DNA from 4 places in the Viridibacillus sp. FSL R5-0888 genome. Region 2 is predicted to be linked to each of the others. Evidence: riboswitches for the same ligand, from Rfam matches in the RefSeq annotation. Region 2 holds a riboswitch; each other region holds the start of a gene.

Region 1 (4,389 bases), 1.8 Mb from region 2:
AAATAACATGTCTCTCCGTAGATATTAGTCATAAAGAAGATTTAGAAAAGGTATTTCAAAACTATTCAATCGATAGCGTCATTCATTTAGCAGGTTCCAAATCTGTTTCAGAATCCCTCCACAATCCAATTAAATACTACTTGCAGAATTTGGTAAGCACAATCCAGTTAGTCGAACTAATGAATAAGTATAAAGTACGTCAACTCGTTTTCAGTTCATCAGCAACTGTCTATGGCACCCCAGAACAATGTCCTATCCCTGAAACTGCAACCTTAAATACAACGAATCCCTATGGAACAACAAAGCTAGCTGTTGAAAAATTCTTATATGAATTTGCACAATCCAATCATTCTTTTTCCATTGTTTCATTACGATATTTTAATCCAATTGGAGCACATGAAAGTGGCATGATAGGAGAAGATCCTTTTTCCGTTCCGAATAATTTGATGCCTTATATTACGCAAGTGGCAACGGGTAAATTACCTTTTTTAAATATATATGGAAATGACTATCCAACGCTTGATGGAACCGGTATTCGTGATTATATTCACGTAGTAGACTTGGCAAAAGGTCATGTAAAAGCGTTAGAAAGTTTAAAAGGAAAGTATGGATGGAGAGTATTTAATCTAGGTACTGGTGAAGGATATAGCGTCCTACAAGTTGTAAAAACATTTGAATATGTCTCAGGTATTCCAATTAAATACCTAATAAGTGATCGACGTGAAGGTGATGTTACCATTAGCTATGCAGATGCGACAAAAGCAAAACAACAACTGAATTGGGTAGCAGAAAAAACTTTGGAAGATATGTGTCGAGATGCTTGGAGATGGCAAAGGAATAATCCAAATGGTTATAAGGTAAGGAATGTAGCAGAAAATCAGTTGTTATATATAACTGATTTGTAATTGTTGCATAAAAATGGAATATGATTTATACTGTATTAAACATACTGAATTACCCTGTTTTAAAATACTTTTCTAAAGCCCTATAGGAAAACTATGAGGGCTTATTTCCTATGGTTAAATTGACAGAAATGTTTGCTTATCTGACAATTTAATGATAGGATTAAATCAATTACATATTCTTATCAAGAGAAGCAGAGGGATAAGGCCCTGTGAAGCTTCAGCAACCTCTGATTTAATCAGAAAGGTGCTAAGTCCTACAAGACAAAAGTCTTGGAAGATAAGAAACGAGCGTGTTAAGTTAGCCCTCATTCTTATCCTTAGAATGAGGGCTTTTTATATGCGTGTACATAATAGACAAAAAGGAGAGAAATAGCTATGCCAATTAATATTCCGAAAAACCTTCCGGCAACGGAATTACTAAAAGAGGAAAAAATCTTCGTAATGGAAGAGGACCGTTCAAAAAGCCAAAATATTCGTCCTTTAAATATATTAATTTTGAATTTAATGCCAGAAAAAGAGAAAACTGAGCTTCAATTATTACGTCTACTTGGTAATACACCTCTACAAGTAAACGTAACGTTTTTAAATACTGCAACGTATGTTTCAAAAAATGTTAGTAAAACACATTTAGAATCATTTTATACGACGTTTGAACATGTTAAGCACCGACGCTTTGACGGCATGATTATAACGGGTGCACCGATTGAATTAATGGAGTTTGAAGATGTTGATTTTTGGAAAGAAATCGTCAGTATTATGGATTGGACTAAAACAAATGTCACTTCTGTGTTACATATCTGTTGGGGTGCACAAGCAGCACTTTATCATCATTATGGTATTGGGAAATTCCCACTTGCGAAGAAATGCTCAGGAATTTATGATCATACAATCACAGATCCAACTGTAAAGCTTGTTCGAGGTTTTAATGATATATTCACTGCACCACACTCACGGAATACATCTGTATCTATTGAAGAAGTTGAAGCTCATCCAAAGCTCAAACTACTTTCAGCCTCTGATGATGCTGGAGTATTTATTGTCATGTCAGAAGATGAAAAGCACATCATGATAACTGGGCATTTAGAATACGATGCTCATACTTTGGCAGACGAATATTCACGTGACGTTGCAAAAGGGTTGAATATAGAAGTTCCTCAAAATTATTTTCCAAATGATGATCCAGCAAAACAGCCATATAATACTTGGCGTTCACATACGCATTTATTGTTCTCTAACTGGCTGAACTACTATGTGTACCAAGAAACACCATTTGAGTGGGAATAATATAAATAAATGCTCTATTCTATTAGTAAAATAGCATAGGGCATTTTCTTTTTTTGTAGATACTCTTTATAAGTAAAGACCATTTTCTATTAAAATCTAAAGGTGAGCACCAACAAAGCATACTTTATGCTATTATAAATATAGTTTATCTCGAAGGGAAGACAATTAATGAACTCACCTTTTACATTTATTCATACAGAACCAAAAAATATGGATCCATCTAAAAAATACCCAGCCATTTTCTTATTACATGGAATGGGGAGTAATGAGCAAGATTTACCTGGATTAGTAGCTGAATTTAAAGATAGTTGTCATATTTTTAGTTTGCGTGGTCCTATTACACATAAACCTGGTTATGCCTTCTTTACAATTCAAGATATAGGGGAACCAGATCGTCCAGTTTTTGATAAAGTAGTTCATTTTATCCGAGAATTTATAGATGAAGCTTCTTTCGTTTATAATATTGATGTAGAGAAAGTTGTATTAATGGGCTTCAGCCAAGGAGCTATTTTAGCACAGTCACTAGCATTTGTTTTAGGCGATAAGTTGACAGCAGTTGTCGCTTTAAGTGGTTATATTCCTGATTTTGTGAAAAACGAATATCATAAACAATCAGTGGAACATATGCCAATTTTCATCTCTCATGGTGAATATGATTATGTTCTACCGCATCAATGGGGTCTTGAAAGTAAGGACTTCTTTGAGTCATTAGGTGCAGCTGTCACGTTTAAGAGCTATCCAGACGGACATGGTGTTACACCAGCTAATCACTTAGACTTAGTCACTTTCTTAAAAGAACAAATTTCTTAACTATATTTTAAATGCTACGAGAAAAATTATGTACTGACATAGAAAAATGAGACAAATAAAAACACCTTTCGTTGAAAAATTGGGTATCCTACTTCTAAAAATCAACGTGGAGGTGTTTTTTCTATGGGGACAAGAACCAGTTATCTAGAATAAATGAAAATGAAGGCAATTAAGATGAAATTAGCTGAGATTCCTGTAAAGCATGTATTTGAAGAAACAGCCAGCTGCCATTACAATCTCATCAACTGACTGTTTGCTTTTGATAAAAAGATGAAAAGTTTATAATCCTGCCTTTAATTCAGAGTCCAATAGAAGATCTAGGTCCTTGAACCGTCAAATTGAAAAGTATTAATGATATTTCATAGGGTGTTTGTTTCATATCACTATCTAACCATTGTTGAATAACTCCTAAATGAGCAGAAGTTGGACCAAGAATGACATTCATGAAGTCGGAATTTTCTTTTATATATTCAGATAATTCTATTAAAAAAGGTGCTGGCTGATTTTTAGTATAAAAAAAAGCGGATACTAAATAGAAAAAACCACTTTAGAACAAGCAAAAAATTAAATAGAAGAAAAATAAACAAAGCCATGGTAAAAAGTCGCTCGTGGCTTTGTTTATTTCTATATTAATTGTAAATAGTAATAACTTTAATATTATCGTATGAATAAATATTGATTAAATATAAACCTCGGTAGTCTATATAGATAAGATCAAAATCCAGCGTCTAAGAGAAAATAAAAACCAAACTAGAAAAATACTAGTATGGTTTAAGAATAATAATTGTTACTTTACTGTTTTGTCTGCCTTAAATTGTTGAAATAATTGCTCCCTATTTCGAGGGAAGGGGACATCAATTGCTAACATGCCGTTTTGCAGTAATTGCTCTGCCGTTTCAAATACCCATGGCTTCTCAAGATGAGCTTTTGAAAGTAAGTTAGGTTGTTTAAAAACGGAGACAGGATCACCATGATATAGAATTTGTCCATCACTCATGACAATGATCTCATCAGCCCATTCATATGCAAAATGCACATCATGTGTCGATAAAATAATAGTTTTATGCGGTTTATGAATCGTATTTAAAAGTGACATGATTTGTTTAGAATAATATGCATCGAGACCTGCAGATGGTTCATCTAATATTAAGACATCGGGATTCATTGCTAAAACTCCAGCAATAGCAACACGTTTTTTCTGTCCTAAACTTAAAAAATGAATTGGTTTTTGTTGTAGGGCGATAACTTCAGTTTTTTGCATCGCCCAGTCAACTTGTTCAACTACTTTTTCTTTAGACCAGCCAAGATTAATTGGACCAAACGAGATATCCTGTTTTACAGTGCCAGAAAATAATTGAGAATCTGGATCTTGAAATACGATGCCTACTTG
Region 2 (4,389 bases):
CGAAATCAACAGATGAAGTGCGTGCATTGCTTGATAACTTTGGAAAAGAATGTTGACGGGACAGTGAAATGATGAAACTCTTAAAAAGTTAGAGAAAAAATGAATCACATCAACTCATGTGTACTTATTTTATTTAGTTTCAAGTTCCTTTGCGGCCGCACCTTTTATTTTGATAAAGTCTGTTTTCTGAAAGAAAAAGGTCTTAAGAATGGAATAAACCTACCAGCACCCTTGTGTTGCCACATACACTCTGTACATTCTGAAGCAGTATGTGGTAGAAGTTACTATAATCATTTAAGAACGAATTCCAATTAGAAGAATTCGATTAGACTGTGATTATTTAAATTAAAGTTTTTAAATCCAAAGTAAAAAGGTAGAGCATAATAACTCTACCTTCTTACTTTGGATTTTTATTTCCCGGAATTTCCTTTTACTTGGTTTTCAGCCATTTGAACTAATCGTTTAGTAATTTCTCCACCAACTGAACCGTTTGCACGAGAAGAAGCCTCTCCTCCAAGTTGTACACCAAACTCTTGAGCAATTTCATATTTCATTTGATCAATCGCTTGTTGAACACCAGGTACTTCAAGTTTATTTGAACTTCGGTTATTTGAAGCCATAACTTTCACCTCCTTGTGATATTAGAATGGACAAAGATTTGTTTTTAATACATTTAGTTAAGAGGTGAAAAGTTCATCCTACAAATATTTTTAGGCTGCAATAGCGACAGAAAAGCCTCATTGGATTGTCTTAAAAAAAATTTTTTAATGTAGCTTTTAATGAAAGGGATTGTAAATAGTATTTTTGAAATAAAAATATAGTAATTACAAAAAGGTTATTCTGTGAAACAAACGGAGAAATAATAATGCAGGCAGAATAAGTGTGGGGAATTTAGTAGCTTAGAGTGTAGAATATCCAATTGAATTACAGATTAAAACTGATCTACATTTTAATTTATACTAATTTCAAATGCTTACTGTTTATGAATGAGGTTTATGAGGAAGTGAATCAGTAGTTATAAAGAAACGTATCCAAAATACTTTAGGATATATGGATACGTTCTTTTGTCTATCTTTTATTAACAAACCTTATTGATTCAGTTGTTTAATGAATTCCCTCATAAATCCGGGTAGATCAGGCCAAGCATGTCCGGAAATGAGGTTTCCTTGAACATGGAGAGGATCTTCAATATAAGTTGCACCCGCAGCTTCTACATCTGGTTTACATGCGATATAAGCCGTTAATTCGCGACCTATTAAGTATTGAGAAACAGTTGTTAAAATGAGACTAGCGTGGCAAATTGCTGCAACAGGTTTATTTGCCTCAAAGAAATGAGCAACGATTTTTGGAACATTTTCATTTAATCGAATGTATTCAGGAGCTCTACCTCCAGGGATAATCAATCCATCATACTCTTCAGGATGTACATCCTCAAACGCCAAATGAGATTCAATTAAGTATCCTTTACTCTCTGTATAAGTATCCCAACCAATAAAATCATGAACGACCGTCTGTAAGTTTTTCTTCGATGGAGCAGCTATTTGCACATCATAGCCCTCTTCAAGACAACGATAATAAGGATAATAAATCTCCAAAGCCTCAACGGCATCTCCAGCTAACAATAATACTTTCTTTGACATTACTCATTTCCTCCTCTCAAAAATGGTCTTTCGCCTTCACTTGTATATTCTGAATATATTATCAATTCCCTCTATTACGATAGATTTTTTTAAAAAATCTAATTGTGCCAGTCACGGATACTATTTAAGTTATTAGTATTAAATTGGAAATATTGTTGATATTAAAAAATATAGCGGAATACTGGCGCCAAAAATTAAATTTGATATAATAAAGTATAGTATTTATTAGGAGGAAATGGATTGTCAGTAGAAATTGGTAGCAAGGTACAAGGTAAGGTTACAGGAATCACAAATTTTGGTGCGTTTGTTGAGTTGCCAGATAAGGTCACAGGACTTGTGCACATTAGTGAAGTTGCAGAAGCTTACGTAAAAGATATTAATGACCATCTGAAAGTTGGGGATCAAGTAGAAGTTAAGGTCCTAAGCGAAAAAGAAGGAAAAATTGCCTTATCCATTAAAAAAGCGATTGATAAACCTGTTGAAAATACGTCTTCATATACGAAGCGTCCATATCGCCAGAAAGATAGTCGTCCACGAGGCAATTTCCAACCGAAGGAAACCTTTGAAGATAAGATGGCTAAATTCTTAAAATCAAGTGAAGATAACTTATCTACTCTAAAACGCAGCACCGAGTCTAAACGTGGTGGAAGAGGCGGACGAAGAGGATAATTATAGATAGCAGAAGAAACGCACATCTTTTAAGATGTGCGTTTCTTTAATTTTATGGACCATAGTCACAGACACTACTTTAGTCATTAGAATTAAATAAAGTATATGATCGATATCAAATCTACGAATTAATAAATATTTAATAAGATAAAACTTGAATTGAACAGGTAAATAGTTCTGATTATTGACATTCTATGGATATACATGTAGATTGTTAACTAGTAATTAAATATGTAACTTTCTTATTTAGAGAGATGGAGGGACTGGCCCTTTGATATCTCAGCAACAGACTTTTTTTGCACTGTGCTAATTCCAGAAGCGTAACGCTTGAAGATAAGAAGAGTAAATAGCCATGAAGCCAATCTCTTCTTTCTTTTAAGAAGGGGTTTTTTTGTACCTCGAAAAGCTCAATAAAAAATACAAATTTAACTTCAGAGGGGTTGTCTAATTTGACTAATACAGTAACTAAAGCACCATTTCGAGCAGACCATGTAGGGAGCTTTCTTCGCCCACAAGTACTTAAAGATGCAAGAGCACAATATCAACAAGGTCAGATCACTAAAGAAGAATTACGATTAGTTGAGGATATAGAAATTGCTAAGCTTGTTGAAAAACAAAAAGAAGTTGGTCTATCTGCTGTAACAGATGGTGAATTTAGAAGAAGATGGTGGCATTTAGACTTTATCAGAGCGATTGAAGGGATTCGTGTTTATGAAATAGACCTTTCGGGTGCTTTTAATGGAGCGATGAAAAAAGCGGAGGCATACATGGTCGATTCGAAATTAAAGTTCCCTAAAGAACATCCATTTTTAGAAGACTTTAAGTATTTGAAAAGTATTGCCGGTGAGCATGTTGCTAAAATTACAATCCCAGGACCTAATATGATTTTTTACTCGGGTGTAGTTGGAAGCGAACCGTATTTAAGCAATCCTACATATGCTTCACTCGATGAGGTAGCTAAAGATATTAGTAAAGTATATCAAGATGCGATTCAAGCTTTTTATGAAGCAGGGTGCCGCTACTTACAATTAGATGATACAAGCTGGGGAGCTTTGTTCAGTGATGTTTTCCGAGATAAGATAAAAGAGCAGGGATTTGATCCAGATGAATTAGTAAAAAAGTTTGCTGATATTACTGTTGAAGCAGTAGCAAATAAACCGGAAGATATGACGGTTACGATCCATATTTGTCGAGGGAATTTTAAATCATCATGGTTATATCAAGGTGCGTATGAGCCGATCGCAAAAGAACTATTCTCACGTGTGAATGTGGATGCCTTTTTCTTAGAATTTGATAATGAACGATCAGGAGATTTTAATCCATTACGATTCATTAAAGATCAACATGTCGTTTTGGGATTGATTACTTCCAAGACTTCTGAACTCGAAGATGAAGATGAAATTAAAGGAAGAATCGAAGAAGCAACGAAATATGTGAATATCGATCAACTTTGTTTAAGTCCACAATGTGGTTTTGCCTCTACTGAAGAAGGCAATCTATTAACTGAAGAACAGCAATGGGAAAAATTACGTCATGTTGTACGTATCGCTAAAGACGTTTGGAATAAATAGATTTTAAAATAAGGACTATCTACAAAAGTCAGCTATCAGACTATTGTGGGTAGTCCTATTTACCATTATGGATGTATAAAAACCGGAGTTCCTATTGGAATAATACTTGCTAACTCTTCTACATCCTCATTATGCATACGAATACAGCCGTGAGATACGGCCTTACCGATTGAGCTTGGATCATTTGTGCCGTGAATTCCATACGTATCTTTTGATAAGCTCATCCACATTGTTCCAAATGGGCCTCCTGGGTTAGGTGCTTTATTAATGATAATAAAATTTCCTACAGGTGTATTGGTTAACATTTTTCCAACCGCAATAGGATATTGCTTTTGTAAAATACCATCTTTATATAATCTAAGCCAACGATTGTTGAGTGAAACATCAATTTGATATGGAATTGTATTAGGATCAGGAAAACCTGGAATAACAATAGGTTGGCCAATATAAAGTACATTTGGATTGATAGATGGGTTCGCGCTTATAATTGCGGATAGCGGTGTGCGATA
Region 3 (4,389 bases), 3.6 Mb from region 2:
AGACGCTTAGTTGAAGTAGAGAATGATATCCAAGATAATGGATATTATGAACATACAATAGATGAACTGAGATTTGGTGCACAAGTAGGTTGGCGTAATAGTAATAAATGTATAGGTCGTTTGTTTTGGCAAACGTTGCAAGTGCTTGATAAGCGGGAATTGACAAGCGAGCACGACATTTTTCAAGGACTTCTAGAGCATATTGATTTTGCAACAAATGGTGGTCGAATCCGTCCAACGATTACAATTTTCTCTCAACGTAACGTACGTGTTTGGAATCATCAATTAATCCGCTATGCTGGGTATGAAACAGCAAATGGCGTTGTTGGAGATCCAGATTCGGTAGAGTTTACGAAGAAATGTGAGCAACTTGGCTGGCAAGGAAAAGGTGGGCGTTTCGATGTTTTGCCACTAGTTATTCAAATTGGAGAAAGAGAACCGCAAGTATTCGATATTCCAGCTGAATATATATTAGAAGTACCAATCCGACACCCTGAATTTGAGTGGTTTAAGGAACTTGGTCTGAAGTGGTATGCGGTACCGATGATTTCGAATATGAAATTAGAAGTTGGTGGTATTACATATGCAGCTGCTCCGTTTAATGGCTGGTATATGGGAACGGAAATTGGTGCGCGTAACCTAGCAGATGATTATCGATATAATATGTTACCGACAATCGCAGAAAAAATGGGTTTAAATACATCTTCAAATTCTTCCTTATGGAAAGACCGTGCATTAGTTGAATTGAATGCGGCCGTTTTATATTCGTATAAAGAAGATGAAGTGAGTATTGTAGATCACCATACAGCAGCACAACAATTTAAACGCTTCGAATCCAATGAACAAACTGCAGGGCGTGACGTAACAGGGAATTGGACATGGCTTATTCCACCGTTATCACCGGCTACAACGCATATATTCCATAAACCATATGACAATGAACGTAAAACACCAAATTATTTTTATCAGAAAGCGCCGTATTGATTTAGAAAATAGCAGGAAATTTATTGCAATTTTCAATGGATTGGCGTAACATGATTTTAATTACTACTAATTCAATAGGTTTTCTTATCAAGAGAGGTGGAGGGACTGGCCCTGTGATATCTCAGCAACCGCTATTAAAGTAAGGTGCTACTTCCAGCAAGTTGATTAAAAACTTGATAGATGAGGAGAGACTTACATACCGAGTTGATTTCTCTAAATGAAATAGAGAAATCGACTTTTTTATTATCATGAAATAAATTTACAGAGCATATAATGAAAAGTTCTAAGAAAAAAATTAACTCAAATTCAAAGTAAACCTATTTGAATTAAAGGTATAAATTGAGGGAGGAATATTGAATGAGTGCGATAACGCAAAAAGAACTTTTAACTACAATTTATGAAGAAATAGATAAAGATTTTGATGAAATTGTTGGATGGAGGAGATATTTGCATGAGCATCCAGAGTTATCTTTTGAAGAATATGAAACTGCAAAATTTATAGCAGAAAAACTTGAGGGCTTCGGTTTAGAGGTGAAAAAAGGGATAGGCGGAAATGGTTTAATCGGTGTTTTGAAGGGGGATCAAGCTGGTCAAACAATCGCTTTAAGAGCAGATTTTGATGCATTACCAATCGCAGATTTAAAAGAAGTTACTTATAAATCTCAAAAAGATGGTGTTATGCATGCATGTGGTCATGATGGACATACAGCCTCATTACTTGGAACAGCGAAAACGCTAAGCCATTACAGAGAGCATCTGCACGGTAACATCATTTTTGTTTTCCAACATGCGGAAGAAAAACCTCCTGGTGGTGCGAAATTCATGATTGCTGAAGATGTATTAAAGGATGTAGATTATGTATTTGGTGCGCATTTAGACTCGGGTTCGCCAGTTGGAAAGGTATCTGTTGGGGATGGTTTCAAAATGGCTGCAGTTGATAAATTCACAATTAAAATCCAAGGACTAGGAGGGCATGGTGCGAAACCACAGCAATCCATCGATTCGATTATAGTGGGTAGTGAAATCGTTGGAGCGTTGCAAAAAATTGTCAGTCGTCGCTTAAATCCATTTGATGCAGCGGTGGTGACAGTTGGTGTATTCCACGCTGGAAGTGCCTTTAATATCATTGCAGATTCGGCAATTATTGAAGGAACGGTCCGGACGATGACAGAGGATGTTCGGAGTAAGGTAAAAGAAGAAATCTACTCAATTGTCAAAGGAGTAACGGAATCAGCACATGCCACATGTGAAATCGATTATTTGCATGGCTACCCAGCCCTTTACAATCATCCAACTGAAACAGAGCTTGTGAAAGAATTATTTGAAGCAGAATTCGGTACAGAATCTGTGATTGATTTTGAACCGTCAATGGGTGGGGAGGATTTCGCGTACTTTTTAAATGAAAAGCCAGGTACTTATTTTAAAGCAGGTTCACGAAATGACGACGAACGCACTCATTTTGCACATCATCATCCAAAATTTGATTTTGATGAAAGAGCGTTATTAACTATAGAGAAATCATTTGTGAAAATCGTTTCACATTATTTATTTAAATAAGGGGGACTGGAACATGACATTATCTTTTGATCACTTAGTACATTTTGTGGATGAGCCAAAAGAAGTAATTAAGCCATTACAAAATCAAGGAATTTACGCTGTTGAAGGTGGCGTTCATGAAGGGCGCGGAACGTACAATGCACTTAGTTACTTTGATCTAAGTTATATAGAGTACCTTGGTACATACGACAGAGAATTAGTAGCAGGGGCAAAACATTTACATCACAGCCTTATTGAAACAGTAGTAAATAATAAATTCAAAGAAGGTTTCGTAAGATTTGCAGCTCGTACAACGGATATTGAAGGTATAGCAGAGCGTTTGAAAGAGCAAGGTTTATCAGTAAATGGGCCAGTACCAATGAACAGAAAACGACCAGATGGCAGTATTATTAGCTGGCAGTTACTTTATGCTGGTGAAGGAAATGACTCTCTTCAATTACCATTTATTATTCAATGGGACGATAATGACGATGCCCGTAGACAGGAACAAATTGAAAAAGGTGTCATTGGAAATCAACCAGAAAAGTTAGAATTTGCAGGTGTTACTTTTGCTGTAATAGATGCTGAAAAAACTGCTGAAAAATGGTCTCGTTATTTAGGGTTAGAGGTTGCAGAAGCATATGTCGATCCAGAGTTGAATGCTATTGTACAGGTTCTTACATTAGCTGGAGGGGACTTATACTTTGCTAGTCCTATTGGAGATGGAATTGTTGCAAAAGTATTAGCAGAACAAGGCGAATTTCCATTCCAAGTTAATTTTTCAGGTTCTAAAGAACCTGGCACAATTGGATTATTTAACGGTCGCTATCATTTTGAGAAGTAATTTATAGCAATATTATAATTGTGTGACATAAAGTGGAGGGGAAATAGTAAGCCAGCAATTATAAAGACAATAAAAATTAAAAGCTATTAGGTAGTGGTTAAACTACCTAATAGCTTTTTTATGTGGATAACTTGCGCCTAGTAATATAAAAACCCTAACCATTATAAGCTCGGATTCAACTCTATTTTTCAGGGGTAACATAACCTTCTTTTGCAGCATGCATACTAACAGTTACTAATAGCAGAACTGTAAAGATGAATAGAATGATAGCTGTTGTCCAGCTATTGGTAATATCGTGAACATAGCCAAATAGTACAGGACCGATAGCAGCTAATAAATAACCAAGTGATTGAGCAGTACCAGATAATTCTGCCGCTTCATGAGCAGTACGCGTGCGCAGTGAAAAATACATCATAGCTAAACTAAATGATGCACCACCTGCAAGTCCAAGTAAAATCATCCATAACACTGTTAAAGAGGTCCATCCAGCTAAAATACCTCCGAATCCTACTAGATAAAGAACGCCGAAAACAATAACAAGTGGGCGTTGATCTTTTCTACGGCCAGCAATAATGGGAATCATAAATGTTGCAGGTAATTGCGAGAACTGCATAAAGGAGAACATCCACCCAGCTGTATTAGCACTCATACCTTGTGATTGCAACATTTCAGGAATCCAAGCCGCAGTTGTATAGAAAATAAGAGATTGGAAGCCCATTGCTAATGTAACTGTCCAAGTTAGAGGTGATTTCCAAAGTGGGATGTGTTCTTTATTAGTTTCAGAGCCAATATTAGATTCAGACTTAGATTTACGAATTTGTGGGAGCCAAACAATAATAGCGATTATTGCTAAAATGAACCAGATACCTAACGCAATTCTCCAGCCGAGTTCTCCGCTAGCAAGTGGATAGCTAATACCAGCTGCTAAACTTGCAGATAGATTCATCGAAACAGTGAAAATTCCTGTTAGTAACCCAACTTGTAAAGGGAATTTTAATTTAATCAAACTTGGTAACAGTACATTT
Region 4 (4,389 bases), 280 kb from region 2:
AACAATTTAAAACACCTATTTCATCTTTCAATTTAACGAAAGAAAAACTATCAACAATGGCTTCAAAATTATACGCTACTGAAAGTTTAATCTACCGTACAGTAGGATACTTTGAAGATCGTATGGGCCAATTAAGTGAAGACGAACAAAAAGACGGCAAAGCGATTGCAGCATCAATTGCAGAATATGCTATTGAATGTTCTATCAATAAAGTTTTTGGTTCTGAAACACTTGACTATATCGCTGATGAAGCAGTGCAATTACATGGTGGATATGGTTTCATGCAAGAGTATGAAGTAGAGCGTATTTACCGTGACTCACGTATTAATCGAATTTTTGAAGGAACAAACGAAATTAACCGTTTCATCATACCTGGCACGTTTATGAAAAAAGCAATGAAAGGTGAGTTACCTTTATTGCAACAAGCGCAGAGCCTACAACAAGAGCTTTTAATGCTAATGCCTGAAGAAATTGGTGATGAGCCATTAGCACAAGAAAAGCATCTTGTGAAAAATGCGAAAAAAATCGCTCTATTAGCAGCTGGTCTTGCTGCACAAAAATATGGCCCGAAATTAGATGCCGAACAAGAATTACTAGTGAACATTGCGAATATCGCTAACCAATTATTTGCAATGGAATCTACTGTGTTACGTACAGAAAAAGCTATTGCTCGTGATGGGGTAGACAAAGCAAGCCAAAAATTACTATATACTCAAATCTTCTGCCAAGAAGCGTTTGAAGAAATCGAAAAAGAAGCAAAAGAAACAATCATTACAGCTGTAGACGGAGACAATGCTCGTATGATGTTATCTGCGCTTCGCAAACTTACTCGTAACAATCCTTACAATGTTATTGCCAAGAAACGTGAAGCATCAGTTAAACTAATTGCTGCTGAGAAATTTGTTGTCTAAAATAAGCTAGTTGAGAATCCGAACACAACTTTTGTGTTCGGATTTCTTGCTTGTAGACTATACTCCCACTACAATAGAATTAAATAGTTTGGAAAAAGGAGCATGTATATGTCTATTTTATTCATTCAATATCCAAAATGTACAACTTGTCGTAAAGCAAAAGCATGGTTAGACGAAAATGGGGTAAACTATACAGATAAGCACATCGTTGAAGAAACACCTTCTAAAGAGAAATTAAAACAATATTTAGATGCTAGTGGTTTACCATTAAAGAAATTTTTTAATACTTCAGGAATGAAGTATAGAGAGCTACAATTGAAAGATCGACTTGCTGATATGACGGAAGATGAGCAATTAGAATTGCTTGCTTCGGATGGTATGTTAATCAAGCGTCCAATCGTTACAGACGGTAAAAAAGTGACGTTAGGATTTAAAGAATCAGACTTTGAACAGACATGGAAATAACACAGACATATGCTTGTTTTTACAATGGAAATATGTCAAACTTAAAGTGAATTTAATTACATATTTGGAGGGGTATTCATGAGCACACCAAAAGACTTACGCTATTCTGAAGAACATGAATGGGTAAAAACTGAAGACGGAAAAGTACGTATCGGTATTACACATTTCGCACAATCTGAACTAGGCGATATCGTTTTTGTTGAACTTCCACAGGTTGGCGACGAATTAGTAGCAGACGAACCATTCGGCAGTGTTGAATCTGTAAAAACTGTATCAGAACTTTACGCACCGATTTCTGGTAAAGTTGTTGAAATTAACGAAGAGCTTGAAGAAAGCCCAGAGTTCGTTAACGAATCTCCATACGATAAAGCATGGATGGTTGTAGTTGAACCAGCTGATAACGCTCAAGTTGATGCATTATTAACTGCAGAACAATACGAAGCAATTATCGAAGAATAAGATCTGAAAACGCCGTGCATTTGCTCGGCGTTTTTTTAAACTTGGTAAACGGCAAAAAGTATTTGTTAGGAGGGTATATATGACTTTTAACAAGCTGATTATCGTGGAAGGGCGCCAAGATAAGTTGCGAATTGCGCCAATACTAGCAGAGAACATTCCGATAATATGTACGAATGGAACAGTTAGTGCAAGCCGATTAGAAGAAATCTTGGCACCATATGAGGACTGCGAATTGTATGCATTCTTTGATGCTGACTCATCGGGTGATAAGCTCCGTGCTCTTTTTAAAAGAGAGTTCCCAAATGCTCGTCATCTACACACCTCCTCTACTTATAAACAAGTAGAAGCTACTCCTAGAAGACATTTAGCTAGAATATTATTGGCGGCAAATTTTACAGTTCATAAAGAATATCTAATAGTATAGGAATGAAGAAGATGGAAGAATGGTCACGTGAACAATGGGAAGAAACTATGAAAAACTCCTCGCTTTCGGCTTTTTATTTGTATACACCATTATGTGGGACGTGTGCAGTTGCGTCGAAAATGATGGAAGTAGTAGAACATGTCGTTAGCGATATTCCTATTGGTAAAGCGAACTTGAATTATATACAAGATGTAGCGTTTGATTATGAAATAGAAAGTGTCCCATGCTTGATTATTTCGAAGAATGGGAAAATTCATGATAAAATCTATGCCTTTCAATCAGTACCTTTTTTGTTTGAAAAATTACGTCAAAACGATTGACGTTGAAGCAATAGCGTGATAAAGTAGCAAACATAACTAATTAAATATAGTCGTTACTCTTATTTAGAGAGGTGGAGGGAAGTGCCCAATGAAGCCCGGCAACCGTCATATTTATATGGCACGGTGCCAAATCACACAAAGTATTTACTTTGGAAGATGAGAGAACGGTTTTACGTATATAGCTTTGCGTTGAACCCTTCTGTTAATCTGCAGAAGGGTTTTTTTAGTTTCTAAGAGATGCCAGTAGAAAGTGCATACTTTTTAGTTTTAAAATAAAGGTGGTATGACAGTGATTCAGTTAGAAAATGTTGTGAAAAAATATAAAACCGCTAACGGAGAGTTAACCGCTGTCAAAAATGTGAATTTATCTGTTGAAGACGGAGAAATATTCGGCATTATTGGATACAGCGGAGCAGGCAAGAGTACGCTCATTCGTTTATTAAATGGTTTGGAGCAACCGACGACCGGTAAAGTTGTTGTGAATGGTCAGGAAGTTTCGTCGATTAAAGGAAGTGCGTTACGTAATGCGCGTCAAAAAATCAGTATGATCTTCCAACATTTCAATTTACTTTGGTCACGTACTGTAGAAGAGAATATAGCATTTCCATTAGAAATTGCAGGTTTATCTAAGGCAGAACGTCAGAAAAAGGTATTAGATCTTATTGAATTAGTTGGTTTAAAAGGCAGAGAAAAGGCGTATCCTTCTCAATTATCAGGTGGTCAAAAGCAACGTGTAGGTATTGCTAGAGCACTGGCAAATAACCCAGAAGTACTGCTTTGTGATGAAGCTACTTCAGCACTTGATCCTGAAACAACGGATTCAATTTTAGATTTACTAGTCGATATCAATGAGAAATTAGGCTTAACTATTGTACTTATCACGCATGAGATGCATGTCATTCGTAAAATTTGTCATCGCGTGGCAGTAATGGAAGCTGGACAAGTTGTTGAAAATGGTGATGTTCTAGAAGTATTCCAATCACCACAAGCAGACGTTACAAAACGATTTGTTTCTCAAATTACAGATACGAATGAACGTAAAGAATCAATTGAACAAATTATTGAAAACTACCCATCAGGAACACTTGTAAAATTAATGTTTGTAGGCTCTTCAACTGGTCAGCCAGTTATTTCACATTTAAGCCGTGAACTTAATTTGGACGTGAATATTGTCCATGGTAATATTTCGCAAACGAAAAGTGGACCATATGGCACGCTGATTATACAGTTAGATGGCAATAATGATAATGTACAAAAAGCAGTCACATATATGAATGAACATGGAGTAAAAACGGAGGTGATCGAAAATGCTTAATGATCTCTTCCCGAATGTACAATGGGACAGAATGTGGGAAGCAACGATAGAAACACTGTATATGACAGGTGTTGCTACAATTTTCACTTTTGTCATTGGTTTAGCTTTAGGTATTTTGCTGTTTTTGACGAGCCCTCAGCAATTATGGGCAAATAAATTAGTAAGTTGGTTAACAGGTTCGATCGTGAATATTTTCCGTTCGATTCCATTCATTATTTTAGTGATTCTATTAATACCATTTACGAAACTATTATTAGGCTCAATTCGAGGTCCCAATGCCGCATTACCAGCATTAATCATTGGAGCAGCACCGTTTTATGCGCGTATGGTTTTAATTGCGTTAAAAGAAATTGATAAAGGTGTCATCGAAGCGGCACGTTCAATGGGCGCAAAAACTTCTACGATTATCGGTAAAGTGTTAATCCCAGAGTCATTACCCGCATTAGTTTCGGGTATTACTGTAACAGCTATCGCACTTGTTGGATACACAGCAAT

Evidence for each region. Region 2 has a riboswitch for S-adenosylmethionine ahead of MKY02_RS02550 (5-methyltetrahydropteroyltriglutamate--homocysteine S-methyltransferase). Riboswitches for the same ligand answer to the same signal wherever they lie in the genome.
Region 1: linked by a shared signal. The riboswitch ahead of metA (homoserine O-acetyltransferase MetA) and the one ahead of MKY02_RS02550 (5-methyltetrahydropteroyltriglutamate--homocysteine S-methyltransferase) in region 2 are both predicted to bind S-adenosylmethionine.
Region 3: linked by a shared signal. The riboswitch ahead of MKY02_RS20240 (M20 metallopeptidase family protein) and the one ahead of MKY02_RS02550 (5-methyltetrahydropteroyltriglutamate--homocysteine S-methyltransferase) in region 2 are both predicted to bind S-adenosylmethionine.
Region 4: linked by a shared signal. The riboswitch ahead of MKY02_RS03925 (methionine ABC transporter ATP-binding protein) and the one ahead of MKY02_RS02550 (5-methyltetrahydropteroyltriglutamate--homocysteine S-methyltransferase) in region 2 are both predicted to bind S-adenosylmethionine.

Annotation. Positions count from the first base shown of each region.
Region 1 is NZ_JBBPAU010000001.1:2,324,855-2,329,243, reverse strand. It holds gene galE (UDP-glucose 4-epimerase GalE) at 1-905, shown strand, start outside; SAM riboswitch class I at 1,082-1,189, shown strand; gene metA (homoserine O-acetyltransferase MetA) at 1,281-2,189, shown strand; gene MKY02_RS11550 (alpha/beta hydrolase) at 2,358-2,999, shown strand; gene MKY02_RS11545 (TetR-like C-terminal domain-containing protein) at 3,298-3,444, opposite strand; gene MKY02_RS11540 (energy-coupling factor ABC transporter ATP-binding protein) at 3,787-4,389, opposite strand, start outside.
Region 2 is NZ_JBBPAU010000001.1:516,614-521,002, forward strand. It holds gene MKY02_RS02530 (tRNA dihydrouridine synthase) at 1-56, shown strand, start outside; gene MKY02_RS02535 (alpha/beta-type small acid-soluble spore protein) at 411-620, opposite strand; gene MKY02_RS02540 (DJ-1/PfpI family protein) at 1,089-1,640, opposite strand; gene MKY02_RS02545 (S1 domain-containing RNA-binding protein) at 1,881-2,309, shown strand; SAM riboswitch class I at 2,549-2,649, shown strand; gene MKY02_RS02550 (5-methyltetrahydropteroyltriglutamate--homocysteine S-methyltransferase) at 2,759-3,880, shown strand; gene MKY02_RS02555 (L,D-transpeptidase family protein) at 3,946-4,389, opposite strand, start outside.
Region 3 is NZ_JBBPAU010000001.1:4,096,327-4,100,715, reverse strand. It holds gene MKY02_RS20245 (nitric oxide synthase oxygenase) at 1-984, shown strand, start outside; SAM riboswitch class I at 1,066-1,171, shown strand; gene MKY02_RS20240 (M20 metallopeptidase family protein) at 1,342-2,541, shown strand; gene MKY02_RS20235 (VOC family protein) at 2,555-3,364, shown strand; gene MKY02_RS20230 (CynX/NimT family MFS transporter) at 3,546-4,389, opposite strand, start outside.
Region 4 is NZ_JBBPAU010000001.1:797,770-802,158, forward strand. It holds gene MKY02_RS03900 (acyl-CoA dehydrogenase family protein) at 1-911, shown strand, start outside; gene MKY02_RS03905 (arsenate reductase family protein) at 1,020-1,376, shown strand; gene gcvH (glycine cleavage system protein GcvH) at 1,455-1,835, shown strand; gene MKY02_RS03915 (TOPRIM domain-containing protein) at 1,915-2,259, shown strand; gene MKY02_RS03920 (thioredoxin family protein) at 2,271-2,579, shown strand; SAM riboswitch class I at 2,636-2,742, shown strand; gene MKY02_RS03925 (methionine ABC transporter ATP-binding protein) at 2,869-3,894, shown strand; gene MKY02_RS03930 (methionine ABC transporter permease) at 3,887-4,389, shown strand, end outside.